Regions from separate parts of the Ruegeria sp. CF8 genome, predicted to be linked through region 3. Evidence: riboswitches for the same ligand, from Rfam matches in the RefSeq annotation. Region 3 holds a riboswitch; each other region holds the start of a gene.
What was found. A riboswitch is a leader RNA that binds a small molecule or an ion and turns the genes downstream of it on or off. The one in region 3 is predicted to bind cobalamin.

Region 1 (3,245 bases), on a different contig from region 3:
TGGGCCAGCGCAGGAAGTGGGGTAAGCCATACCGCAACAACGAAAATTAGCTGTCTCATACGGGGGCGCCTCTAAGAAAGAGTTCAGGCTTGACCTTGCGGGCCAATAGAATAGCGAAACCGGTAAGTACCGCTTCGATTGCCATGACGGGAATATGTGCAAAAAAGACCAGTTTCGCGGCTGGTAGAAACGCGTCACCAGACAGAGCCAACGAAACAGCGACAAATGCCGTCGTGGCCGCAATCGAAAACGCTCCGCCGATGCCGCCCCAAATAGCGCCCTGTACAGGAGAGCCGCGTGCGATCAGACGGCCAAAGATCATCCATGTCAGCACTGCCGGAAGTGCGATGTTGACCGTGTTAATCCCAAGCACAGTCAAACCGCCAAAGCCGAAAAACACGGCTTGAAGCAGCAGGCCAACAAACAGCGCAGGAAAAGCGGCCCAGCCAAGCAAAAGCCCGGCTAGACCGTTCAGGATCAAATGCACAGAGGAAGGACCGATCGGCACATGGATCAGCGAAGCTACAAAAAAGCTGGCCGACAGCACGCCCGCGGTGGGAATGCGGTCCAGGTCCAGCGATTTCAGCCCCACAGCAATGCCGCCAGCCGCTGCGATTGCGCCGCCGATCACAACTGGGTTCGAAAGGGCTCCGTCCACGATGTGCATAGGGGCTACTCCAGATCCCAGGCGCGGATCCAGATCACAGCATCCTGGCTCAGTTCTTTGCCTTCATGTTCGGTTTTTGGGCCTGAACCCAGAGCAGCAAAACCCCAGTAACCCGCTTTCGGCACGCCAAAGGTGAAATAGCCGTTCTCATCTGAAATCGCGACCAATGCGCCGCCCGGCAGAGGGGATGTAGTAGCATCTTTTGCACCGTTTCCGGCCAAGTCTGGCTCTGCTGCCATGTATTCGATTTCGATCTCGGCACCAGCAACTGGCTCACCTTCGCTTAATACGCGGCCAGTAAAGGTGGACCCTGCAATGACGTTATAGGGCTTGTTCAACGGCAGAATTTCGGTCGCCAGACCTTGCGGTTGATCCCAGTCGGTGGGCAGTTCATTGCGGTTCAGGTAAGCCTTTGTGATCTGCTGGATATAGATATCCTCGGATTCTTCGTAATAAGGCGCAGGTACCGTCACCAGCACATAGTCGCCGGACCGTTTCACCGGGACCGACCCAAGAAACGCTTTGGCGCTGTTCTCGGGGCCTTCGAATGTGGTTTCTTCCAACGTACCCAATAGATCGATCTTTTCGCTGTTGTGGATCACATAGAACTCTTCCGGCTTTTCCAGGATCATCGCGTGCCCGGCTTCAAACGGATGCCAGAAGACCAACTTGACCGGAACGTCACCCGGACGCTCGATCATGGTATCTTCGGTGTATTCCAGCAGGAAATGAGCCTGCGCCAGCGCAGGCATTGCCACAGCAGCTGCCGCGGCCAACAAAAAGTGTTTCACAAATACGTCCTTCTCACGTCGCGCCTTCCCCGGCACGCATTGATTTTTGACATTGGGGAATGCGAAACCATTTGCCCCAACGGGCAAACAGATCCGGCGCACACCCCGTCGCCGATGATGAGCACCCCTTCCGGGGGCGCATGTTCGGCAGGTCTCCTGACTTGCGGGTCTTCACGCTAAACTGGCCTTCCCGGGTGTAACCCAGTGGCGTCATCAGTCTCGCTCGCCGCTTACAGTTGCGGGGGCAGTTGCAGATTTGGCCAAGAATGTGCCGCACTGCATTCCCTATTGCCTCCGGGTGACTCCCCGGAACCGAACATGGCGCGTTGATGACAGAAAAACTTGGATACGGTCAACTCCCGATTGCGGCATTGAGAGGGTCATCTGCGAATTCCGGAGGTGTTCTGATTGCATCTTTTCGACTTCGATCATGTCCAAGAGAGGGGTGTTGCGACCTGTTCGCTGGTTGGGGTCGATTGTCAGATGCGGGATGCAGATGTCATTTTTTTGTTGCCGAAACCGGTTTCGGAACAATTAAATTAAAGAATGATGGCGAATCCCGAACTGCAACAGCGACAAATCCGATCCCGGCGCGCCGCGTCGGGTGGGCGGGTGAAGCTTGACGAATTGGCTGATCACCTCGGCCTTTCGAAAAGCACCGTGTCGCGTGCATTGAACGGGTATTCCGACATCTCAGAAACAACGCGAAAGCGGGTCGAGGTAACGGCGCGCAAGATGGGGTATCGCCCGCTCAGCCACGCTCAAGCTATTCGAACAGGGCGCGTGCGTGCCATTGCCATGGTTATCAACAGTGAAGAACCGGATCGGCACAATCCATTCTTTCAGGACTTTCTTGCGGGCGCTTGCGAAGCCGCCAGTGCATCTGACTGGACGATGACAATTTCGACCGCGAAATCGAAACAGGACATGCTAAATGTTTTGGGTCGTCTGGTCGAAGAACGAAAGGCCGACGGATTCATCCTGCCACGTACCGAAGTCGATGACGCGCGGGTTGGGTACCTAAGCGACTTGCAGGTGCCCTTCATCCTTTATGGTCGGACAGGGTATGGTCGGACCGGTTTTCAGGATGAAACGTCGTGGTTTGATATTTCCGGCGAAACGGCCATGAGCGACGCAGTCGGACGTTTGGTCCGTTTTGGTCACAGCCGCATCGGCTTTGTTGGCAGTGATCCGAAGTTCAACTATAGTCACCTGCGTCGGGATGGCTATGTCGACGGGCTTAGGGCTGCAGGATTGCCGGTCGATCCTGATTTGATCCGCGACGGGGCCCGCACCCGCGAAGAAGGGGCCTCTGAAGCGCGCGCATTGTTGCGCTTGTCTGTCCCGCCGACCGCGATTGTATTTGCGACGGATCAGGCGGCATTGGGAAGCTACCCTGTGTGTGCAGAATTTGGCCTTGAGATCGGGCGCGATGTCTCGGTCCTTGGGTATGACGGAATCCCGGAATGCCAATATGCCAGCCCTGGGCTGACGACGTTCAGCGTCGACTCCAAACGGGCAGGTGAACGCCTTGCAACGATGCTGATTCGTCAGACCAGAGGGGAAGAACCCGCAACTTTGCGTGAACTTAGCCAGGCGGCGCTGATCGAACGCGACTCTGACGGGCCGCCACTGCTGACGTCGAGCGAGTTGGCGAAAAAAATCAAACGAACCATGGAAGATAATCGGGGAGGAAACCGACCATGAAACTTACACCAAACGCAGCCAGGCTGATGCTCGGCTCTTCGTTGGCACTGGCGCTGACGGCCATGTCGGTACAGGCGGAC
Region 2 (3,245 bases), on a different contig from region 3:
TTTGTTCAGATGTACGCAGCTTTCGGTCAGAACCATGGTCTTGATGCCGAAGGGCGAAAGGGTGTCCGGAGTAACCTCGCCACCCGGCTGCATGCCGTAGTACCATCCTGCAAAGAACATGTCGGGTTCTACTGCAATGAGGTTCTCAACAGTAGGGTATTTTGGTGCAAGCTCTGGGATATCACCGCGCTGCGCATCAAAATCAGGGCTTGTCTTGTACCAGCCCGTGATTCCGGTCAGGCCCACGATCTTGTCTTGCAGACCCAATGCAAACGCCATGTCGGTCATGTTCATGTCGTGGACAACGATCCGCTCGGGCGCGGTTTCAAAAACCAGCGGTTCGCCGCAATTGTCCACTGTGATGGCTTCTGCGGCCGCGCCGCTTGCGAGGCCAGTGAACAGAGCCACAGGCCAAAGTTTCTGCATCATTGTAAGCTCCTGTTATGATGACAGTTTTCGTTTTCGGATATCCAGCGCAGGGATCATGCGGCCTTCATGCTGAAAACACAGATAATCCACGCCAAAGGTGTCGCGGACACGTTCCGTAGTCAGCACTTCGCTGACGGGTCCGTATCCCGTCAGGCGTGTGGACTTCATCAAAGCCACATGCGTTGCAAATTCGGGGATCATGACCAGATCGTGGACGATCATGACCACCGTGACGCCCAACTCGGCAACCAGGGACAACATGTGCCCCTTGGCGTCGGGATCCAGATGATTGGTCGGTTCGTCCAGAAACAACAAGGAAGGGTTTTGCGCCAAAGCGCGCGCGATATGAGCGCGCTGTCGCTCGCCACCCGATAGCTGGCTCATCGGCTTGCGGGAAAGATGAGACAAGCCGGTCGTTTCCAGAACTCGATCGAGGTCTTCCTTGTGCTCGGTAACCGATTTTTCAGCCCGAATAGGGATTTGCCCAAGCGCAACATAGTCTCGCAGACGCAGCCGACCGTCCGGCATTTCCTGCTGGCCGACAACCGCGATGGTGCGGGCACGCTCATGCGCGGATAGGGTGCGCAAGCTTTGGCCTTTTATCCACACATCACCCAACGCAATACGTTCTATTCCGCAAAGCAGCTTGAGCAGCGTTGTTTTCCCCGCACCATTCGGTCCCGCTATTGCCAGAATCGAGCCTTCGTCTAAGCCGAACGACACATCTTGCAGGAGGACGTCGCCATTCAAAGCGTAATATTCGAGACCTTCCACTGACAGAAAACTCATGACACCCCCTTGATTGGCAGGGCCGGGATTCGGGACAAGGTCTTGGTGAATAACGCGGGCGGGCGTTCGGTTGCGTTTGTCCAGCCATCGGAACTAAGGCTATATTGCTCGGCAAATTCCGCCACTGCGTCCAGATCCAGTTCCGTGTCGATGTCCCCAAACAGATACTGAGCCTTGCCCGGTGCCTGAAGGCCGATGGTCGTTGGTCGGGCGCAGCCCGCCATGCAATCAACAGTTCGGATTGCAAATCCCTTAGGGAGAATTGGTGCTAGTGCGCCCGTCACTTGATCGGTGGACATGGCACCAGTGCAGGTTGCGCATACAAGAATGAAATGATCAGCGGTTTTTGTCATTGCGTGTAGCGCTTACTGTGGGATGGTTTTAAATGCAATGTTATAACGTAACAAAACGCTAAATTTGCAGCACCGCAGGGTGTCCCAGCGCTGTAGGTATGAAAAAAGAGCTTGTTTCTGTCAGTCACCTTTAAAACTGTCCGCTCCGCTTGAAACCAAGCGCGGACAGAAGGTGCCACCAATGTAAACACGCGGAAAACGTGCCATCAAAGCCTCCTTCCAGGACGCCCCGCCCCGGGTTGGTTGAACATCGGATGGCAGGTCTCCTGACTTGCGGGTCTAGGCTCGGCCCACCTTCCCAACCCTTTCGGGGTCAGTGGCGCAGTGGCGTCGCTCTCCGCTTACAGTTGCGGGGGCAGTCACGGACTTGGCAAAATACTGTGCCGCACCGTATTCCCATTTTCATCCCTTACGGAACCATCCCGCTCAGCTAGTCTCGCAGTGCTTGACTTGTCAAGCGGGAGAATGAGTGGCTTTGGGCGAAATCACTTGGGCTCAGCCCTGTTGCCTGTCGGAAATTGCCAGCCCGGTCTGCGTCAGTAGTCGGAAACCAATAGGAAATCTGGCGCGGCATCTTCTTCGATTTTTGAAAATCGTGGGATCGGATCTTCAAACACATTATCCGTGCGATCGTCATTCACGGTCGAAACCTCTCCAATAAGGCAATCGCCGTGCTCGGCCCAGAACGCGTGCCAAACTCCGGGCATCAGAGTTACGCTTTGCCCTGGTTTCAGGCGTAGATGTTCACCTGGTTGCAACGTGACCGGGCAGGCATCGCTGGGTACTGTGACAGGCGTATGCCGGTCGATGCCGCCCTCGGGGTCCGATGCGTAGATCTCCATCACCAGATCACCGCCGCCTCGGTTGATGATGTCCTCTGCCTTGACGATGTGGCGATGCATCGGAGACAGTTGTTTGTCTTTCGAGATCAACAGTTTTTCTGCGTAAAGCATCCCGCGCCCGGACTGCAGATCATTCACCTCGCCGTTGCGCAGGGTGAAGAGGAACAGGCCCAGCTCATCAAACCGGCCCTGAGCGTAGTCGGTGATGTCCCACCCCAAGCCGCGGCTGCGGATCGTTTCCGCCAACGGGCTGCGCATCTGTTCAGGGGACCAATCTGCAAAAGGCGGCAGTACGGCTCCAAACGATTGAATGAACGCCTGCGCTTCGGACTTGATGCGATTTATGTCAGATCGTTTCATCGGATTTTCCAAAAATTATAGCTCATGAGCCCAGGGGGGTTCCGCCCCGGCGCGAGATACGGTTACAGCGGCAACTTCGGCGCCCAGTTCCATGGCCGCGTGCAAAGCGCTAGAAGTTAAGTTGCGTACTGCAGGTTTTGTCAGATGCCCGGCGCGGCTGAGACCAGTGAGCACACCTGCATTGAACGTATCCCCCGCACCGATCGTATCCACGACCTGCACCGGCTTTACCGGCACCGTCACTTGCGATCCATCCGCCAGATACCCGTTTGCGCCATCGCCGCCCCGGGTCACGATCAGCGCTGATGGTCCGGCTTTCAACAACAAGGCTGCTTTGGCTGCTTCGGGTTCCGCACCGGGAATGATCCAGTCTAGATCCTCGTCCGAAACTTTTACGATATCGGACTGCGCGATCATGCGGTTCAAGCGAGTTCGAAACCGGGTTTGATCCTGAATAAAACTCGGACGAATG
Region 3 (3,245 bases):
TGTCTTTTGCCCTCGCCTTCCCTATATCCAGAGTCGAGAGGTTGGCGCGGGCGAGCGCCTCGCCAACCTGGTCAGGTCCGGAAGGAAGCAGCCACAACGAGCCCCGCTTGGGTCGATGTCCAACCTCTCACTTTCCCACTTTGTACGTAACGGGTGATATTCAGTGTCACCCCAAGCTCGTTCAGGCGTCGATAAAGCGTGACCAGAGGGCCGCGTTGCATCGGGAAAAAGCGCCAATATGCCCAACCTCAGACAACCCGAAATCAGCCGGTTTCAGCAGGTGTCGTTTCGCTTTGGGTCCATAGAGATCAGCAAGCCGCCATACCGCCTTGGGCGGTACCATCTGATCATCTTCAAAGGTAAAAAGATCCACCGGTTTTTCAGCTTCTGTCCACCGCGCAGCAGGTAGCCCAGCCCCGATCTCGGGCAAGTAGCTCGAAGGTGCGGTGCACCATTTGCGCCATTGCCAGTAGACCGAGGCCGGCAAATCCGCCCCAAAGCCGATTGCCTTTCCGGGCAAATAACCAAGCGCTTTGACCAACAATGGCGCATGCCCATACCAGAAGACCCCGGCCAACCCACGGTAAGGCCAAGGGTGATCGTTCAGGGTCACAAGCCCAGAACACACACAAATCATCCGGTCGATTTTGTCGATATCGGGCTGTACGGGTCCCAGCATGGCACCTACAGAATGACCGATCGTCCATTGTTGCGCATCGGGAAAACGCCTGCGCATTTCCGCCCGCGCCGCTGGCATGTCGATCAACGCCCAATCCGCCATTGTCGCACCCGCATCCTTCATGCGGCCATTCAAAGAGTGCCCGAAATCCCGGTAATCATAGGTTAGGCATGCCATACCGCGCTCGGCGGCCAGCCAACGCGCGAAGTGGCGATAATAGTCGCGTGGCACGCCTGTGGCACTGTTCAGCACAACCACTGTGCTGGGTTCAGACAAAGGTCGGTACAGGCGTGCTGAAAGGGTTGATGACCCGGACGGAAAGAGGAACTCTTCGGTCAAAACCGTCTGCTCTGTATCCAACATGATCCCTGACCCTGCGCTGATAAAACGGCTGGCTTACCTTCAATGACGGAAACTCTACGCGGGAAGTTTTCACCCATCCAGCATGACCAAACGTCGGGGCCAAAGATCCGCTTGACTCGGAACTGGGTCAGACGCTAGCGATTGTGTGATGGTTCCTGCCCCCCACAAGGGGTCGGGATGAAAAGGGAACACGGTGCGGTTCCGTCTGGTCATCCGGACGCTAACCAATTCCGCGACTGCCCCCGCAACTGTAAGCGGTGAGCAATGCCGAAACGCCACTGGCCCCAAGGGCTGGGAAGGTCGGCAAAGCAATGACCCGCAAGTCAGGAGACCTGCCATCGGAACTGAAACCGAAACTCGGGCGGGGTGTCCGGGCAGGTCCTGACTGCACTTTGCCGTCCCACCTGACCCGATCCTTCTGTCCACCACGCGCGGAGGGCGCAGGATGATCTGGAAGACAAAGACGCATGAATACAGCGCAACGGTATGTCAGCGGACAGGTAAAACCTGCCCCGCCCTGGCGCGGTTGGCGCGCTCGATCTCGGAGGCCATGACACAGGCTTCGGCTGCCACTGGCGACGACTTCGAGTTTGACGGCAGTAGTGAGCTTTCACATTGCGCCGAAGGGTGCCAGGCAATTTTCCAGGCGCAATCAGACGGTGTTCGCGTGTTTTGTGACACGCAACCCGACGCAGCGATTGACGACCTGAACCTCTATGCCGATCTGATTTTTGGAAACACGTTCCGCACCCTGCCATCCGGCATCATTGCAAACCCACCCTGCGCGATGATCGAGGTTGCAACGCTACGGCCCCGGAAAACCGTACACGCACCCGAACAGCTTTCGGCCTGAGGTCACACCACCTGCGCCGGGGAAACCCGGGCCGCCCAAGCCAGCTGCGCGTCTGTTTCCACGGCACAGGGGCGCAGCGACCGCAAACGCTCCAGCGCCTTGTCCGCCCGTTCGCCGCACTCGACCATCAGACGCAGGACAACCATCCCCGACCTGCCGCAGCCGCCCCGACAATGCACCAATACCCGACCTCCGCCAGCCAGAGCGTGCCGGGCGGCGGCGCTGACATCTGGCCACGCCTCTTCAACCGCCGCAGTGGGTGCGCCAAAGTCCTCGATCGGCAGATGAACCCACCGGCTGGCCCGGCTTTGGATATCGCTGCCAAAATCCTGCGCCCCGTGCTGAAGCATCTCGACATCCGTCGTCATTGAAATAACCAGCCCCGGCTTCCACGCGGCAATCGTGTCCAGATCCGTCTCATAATCCCCGCCACGTCCGGGTATCGACGTCAGGGCCAGCGTTCCTCCTGCGACTTGCAGGGCATAGATAACCAGCTGCGACATGAACGTGTGTCCTCCACCAGGAACTCTTTACAAATATGAGTCTTAAATTTTGTTGGAAAAGCTTAGTGCGAATCCGGTCGGAATCTAAATCAAAAATCATCGCGCCTCGCGGTGGACGCGGAAGGCGACGGCCACTACGCTGAGCCGAAGTACCGAATCCGACCGAGAAAACATGACCGACACGCCCAGCCCCGCCTATCAGGTTCTCGCCCGCAAATATCGCCCGGAAACCTTTGCCGATCTGGTGGGTCAGGATGCCATGGTGCGCACCCTGAAAAACGCGTTCGAAGCGGACCGGATTGCGCAGGCTTTCATCATGACCGGCATTCGCGGCACCGGCAAAACAACCACCGCGCGGATCATCGCCAAGGGTATGAACTGCATCGGCCCCGACGGCAATGGCGGCCCGACGACCGAGCCTTGCGGGCAATGCGAACATTGCGTGGCGATCATGGAAGGCCGCCACGTCGACGTGATGGAGATGGACGCCGCCAGCCGAACCGGCGTGAATGACATTCGCGAAATAATCGACAGTGTCCGCTATCGCGCCGCCAGCGCGCGTTACAAGATCTACATCATCGACGAGGTCCACATGCTCTCGACCAGCGCCTTCAACGCGCTGCTCAAGACGCTCGAGGAACCGCCTGAACATGTGAAGTTCATCTTCGCTACCACCGAGATTCGTAAAGTGCCGGTCACGGTTCTGTCCCGCTGTCAGCGCTTCGACCTGCGCCGGATCGAGCCCGAGGATATGATCGGGCTTCTAAAAAAGATCGCAACCGCCGAAAGTGCCCAAATCGCCGAAGACGCGCTGGCGCTGATCACACGTGCCGCAGAAGGATCGGCA
Region 4 (3,245 bases), on a different contig from region 3:
GACGATGATGCTTTCGAAATCGTCATGTTCGTGATCGTGGTGACCGTCGTGGTGCGACGGGCGGGCATCCATGTCGTCCTCGGCAGCCGCTTCCAGACCCAGTACAACGCGGACGTCCACAACCCCTTCGGCAACTTCGACCACGGGCAGGGGGCGCGGTGCTTCGGCGGCGATCACCTTTTTGGCCTTTGCCACACCTTCCGGGCCTGCAAGATCAGGCTTGGTCAGCAGGATGATGTCGGCGCAGGAAATCTGATCCTCGAACACTTCGGACAGGGGCGTTTCGTGATCGATCGAGTCGTCGGCCATGCGCTGGGCATCGACAGCTTCGACATTCGGCGCAAAGCGACCGGCGGCAACGGCCTCAGCATCGGCCAGAGCGATCACGCCATCGACGGTGATTTTCGAGCGAATGTCCGGCCAGTCGAATGCTTTCAACAGCGGCTTGGGCAGGGCGAGCCCAGAGGTTTCGATCAGGATATGCTCGGGGCGCGGTTCCAGCGCCATCAGCGCCTCGATGGTCGGGATGAAGTCATCCGCGACGGTGCAGCAGATGCAACCGTTCGCCAGCTCCATGATGTTTTCCGCCGGGCAATCCGGGATGGCACAGGATTTCAGGATGTCACCATCCACGCCCACATCGCCAAACTCGTTGACGACAACAGCCAGACGTTTGCCCTGCGGGTTCTGCATCAGGTGTTTGACCAGTGTGGTTTTGCCCGAGCCCAGAAAGCCGGTGATCACGGTGACGGGAAGTTTTTCGAGATTCGACATGTCAGGCTCCAATCGGGGGAATGCGCGAGGCGCAGTTTTTGCGGAAATGTTCAGGGCGCTCGCGCCATTTCACCAGGCCATCTTTGGTGGCCAGATACTTGGTCGCACCGTCGACGATTACATCGACATGGTCCACTTCGTTCAGGTTCTCGTAAACGAAGGTCCAGCGATCGGGACCACCGCGCAGCACGATAGAACAGCCTTGGTCGCAGTTCGAAAGGCATTCGACAGGTTTCAGGGTGATGCCTTCGGGCAGCTCTGCTTGTTCCAAGGCCTGGTGCAGCAATGTACCGGGGCGTTGCGCATCGTCTTCGATAGGCAGCCCGCGGCGGCAGGTCGTGCAGACCAGCAGCTCGACCGGTGTGGTCTCAGTCATGTCTCTCATCCCCCCAAATCCTCTTCGCGGGGGACGGGGTTTCAAGCGGGCCACGTGTTGCAACATGGACCCGATACCGGAACACCCCGCCCGGTTTCAACTTCGGGTGTTGGCAGGTCTCCCGGCTTGCGGATGTCAGAGGCCCGGTACGTCAGGGTCCTCTGTCGGATGTCCCGCCTTCCCGGCCTAGGCCAGTGGCATTGGGCACCCTCTCCGGTCACGGTCGCGGGGGCGGCTGCGTTTGGCGGAAGTTCCGTTGACGCATTCCCTTTTCATCGGCTCTTGCCGACACCAACGAATGGGTCATGCGGCACCGCTGGCCCGCTTGTCAAGCGCGTTGCGCGTAACATCAGGAGGCGGGTGTGAAAAGCGACCTGTGGTTGTCGTTGGGCGGCATGAATGGTCAGATAAATCCGTGATCGCATGACAGGTACAAGCCAGCAGGGAGAGGCGACATATGAAAGTAGGATTCATCGGGTTGGGAAACGTTGGCGGCAAGCTTTCGGGATCCTTGCTGCGAAACGGGATTGATCTGACGGTGCACGATCTTAACACGGATCTGGTGGCCGAGTTCGTTGCCCGTGGCGCAAAGGCGGCAGAAGGCCCGTCACAGCTGATGCGCGATTGCGACGCGGTCATCACCTGCTTGCCATCGCCTGCGGCATCAGATGCGGTCATGCAAGAGATGCTACCCGAAGTGGGCCCCGGCAAGATCTGGATGGAGATGTCGACAACCGATGAGGCCGAGGTCAAGCGTTTGGGGGCCGAGGTGATCGAACGCGGCGGCGCGGCAGTGGACTGCCCGGTTTCGGGCGGGTGCCATCGGGCAGCCACCGGCAATATCTCGATCTTCGCGGGATGTGATCGTGCGACTTTTGAGCGGATTTTGCCGTTTCTGACCACCATGGGACGGCGTGTTTTGCACACTGGTGAATTGGGTTCTGCCTCAGTCCTGAAGGTGCTGACCAACTATCTGGCCACGGCCAACCTGATCACCTGCGCCGAAGCGCTTGTCACGGCAAAGGCGGCGGGCATGGACCTAAACACTACCTATGAGGCGATAAAAATCTCGTCCGGCACATCCTTTGTGCATGAAACGGAAAGTCAGGTCATCCTGAACGGTTCGCGCGATATTTCTTTCACTATGGACTTGGTGAAAAAGGATATCGGTCTGTTTCAGGAGGTTGCCGACCGCGCAGGGGTGCCTCTGGAAATGAACCCGGTCATGATCAAGATTTTTGAAGATGGCATTGCACGGTATGGCGACCGCGAGCTGTCGCCGAATATCATCAAACGACTGGAAGAGGCGACAGGTTTGGATATCACAGCTCCCGGCTTCCCACCTGAGATGGAAGATGATGAACCGGAAGAGCCGGGGTATGAGGTTGTCCCGCAAGGCCGTCGCTCGGCGTAGAGGTTCAGCCTGAGCTTTCCAACGAAATGTCAATGGCAATCGGGGTGGGCTAATCCGGAAATCTGGTCCCGATTGCTGCGCTAGTACATAACGTTGATCATCACCAATGACACAACTAGGAACAGCGCGGTCATGATGCCGCCTGAACGGACGAAATCCATGACCTTGTACCCTGCCGGACCCATGATCAATGCGTTGACCTGATGGGTCGGGATGATGAAGCTGTTCGAAGTGGAAATGGCAACCGTCAGCGCGAAGACGGCAGGGTTGCCTCCGGCAGCCACCGCAATTGAAACTGCAAGTGGAACAAGCAATACCGTGGCTCCAACATTCGACATAACCAGCGAAAAGGCAGTCGCCAGAACGGCAACGCCGGTTTGAAGCGACCAAAGCGGCCAACCATCAAGAATGACCATGATCTGCTGCGCGATCCATGCGGCTGTGCCGGTGTTTTGCACGGCCTGTCCCAAAGGTATGAGGCAGGCGAGCAGGAAAACAGTGTTCCATCCAACGGCGCGGTAAGCCTCATCCACGCTGAGAACACGGCTCAACATCATGCCAGCTGCCCCGGTGAGAAGACACAGCGAAAGGCGTACGTCGGTAAACAGGATCAGGCATATTGAAATAGCGAAAAAGGCAAGCGCCCACCCGACTTTCTGAGGTCTCAGTTCCTCTTGCGGA

Region 1: linked by a shared signal. The riboswitch ahead of ACR0EV_RS04780 (DUF4198 domain-containing protein) and the one ahead of ACR0EV_RS18565 (hypothetical protein) in region 3 are both predicted to bind cobalamin.
Region 2: linked by a shared signal. The riboswitch ahead of ACR0EV_RS05590 (DUF1636 family protein) and the one ahead of ACR0EV_RS18565 (hypothetical protein) in region 3 are both predicted to bind cobalamin.
Region 4: linked by a shared signal. The riboswitch ahead of ACR0EV_RS22180 (DUF1636 family protein) and the one ahead of ACR0EV_RS18565 (hypothetical protein) in region 3 are both predicted to bind cobalamin.

What each region holds. Positions count from the first base shown of each region.
Region 1 covers NZ_JBQFRG010000002.1:11,594-14,838, forward strand. The annotation lists gene ACR0EV_RS04770 (cobalt ABC transporter permease) at 1-59, opposite strand, end outside; gene cbiM (cobalt transporter CbiM) at 56-667, opposite strand; gene ACR0EV_RS04780 (DUF4198 domain-containing protein) at 673-1,458, opposite strand; cobalamin riboswitch at 1,588-1,790, opposite strand; gene ACR0EV_RS04785 (LacI family DNA-binding transcriptional regulator) at 2,008-3,165, shown strand; gene ACR0EV_RS04790 (ABC transporter substrate-binding protein) at 3,162-3,245, shown strand, end outside.
Region 2 covers NZ_JBQFRG010000002.1:200,833-204,077, reverse strand. The annotation lists gene ACR0EV_RS05600 (ABC transporter substrate-binding protein) at 1-429, opposite strand, end outside; gene ACR0EV_RS05595 (ABC transporter ATP-binding protein) at 442-1,218, opposite strand; gene ACR0EV_RS05590 (DUF1636 family protein) at 1,215-1,571, opposite strand; cobalamin riboswitch at 1,811-2,008, opposite strand; gene ACR0EV_RS05585 (D-lyxose/D-mannose family sugar isomerase) at 2,108-2,773, opposite strand; gene ACR0EV_RS05580 (carbohydrate kinase family protein) at 2,789-3,245, opposite strand, start outside.
Region 3 covers NZ_JBQFRG010000009.1:50,420-53,664, forward strand. The annotation lists RNA gene ffs (signal recognition particle sRNA small type) at 35-133, shown strand; gene ACR0EV_RS18560 (alpha/beta hydrolase family protein) at 182-1,042, opposite strand; cobalamin riboswitch at 1,176-1,396, shown strand; gene ACR0EV_RS18565 (hypothetical protein) at 1,488-1,895, shown strand; gene ACR0EV_RS18570 (protein-tyrosine phosphatase family protein) at 1,898-2,398, opposite strand; gene ACR0EV_RS18575 (DNA polymerase III subunit gamma/tau) at 2,571-3,245, shown strand, end outside.
Region 4 covers NZ_JBQFRG010000013.1:57,088-60,332, reverse strand. The annotation lists gene cobW (cobalamin biosynthesis protein CobW) at 1-774, opposite strand, end outside; gene ACR0EV_RS22180 (DUF1636 family protein) at 776-1,150, opposite strand; cobalamin riboswitch at 1,245-1,461, opposite strand; gene ACR0EV_RS22175 (NAD(P)-dependent oxidoreductase) at 1,608-2,564, shown strand; gene ACR0EV_RS22170 (SLC13 family permease) at 2,645-3,245, opposite strand, start outside.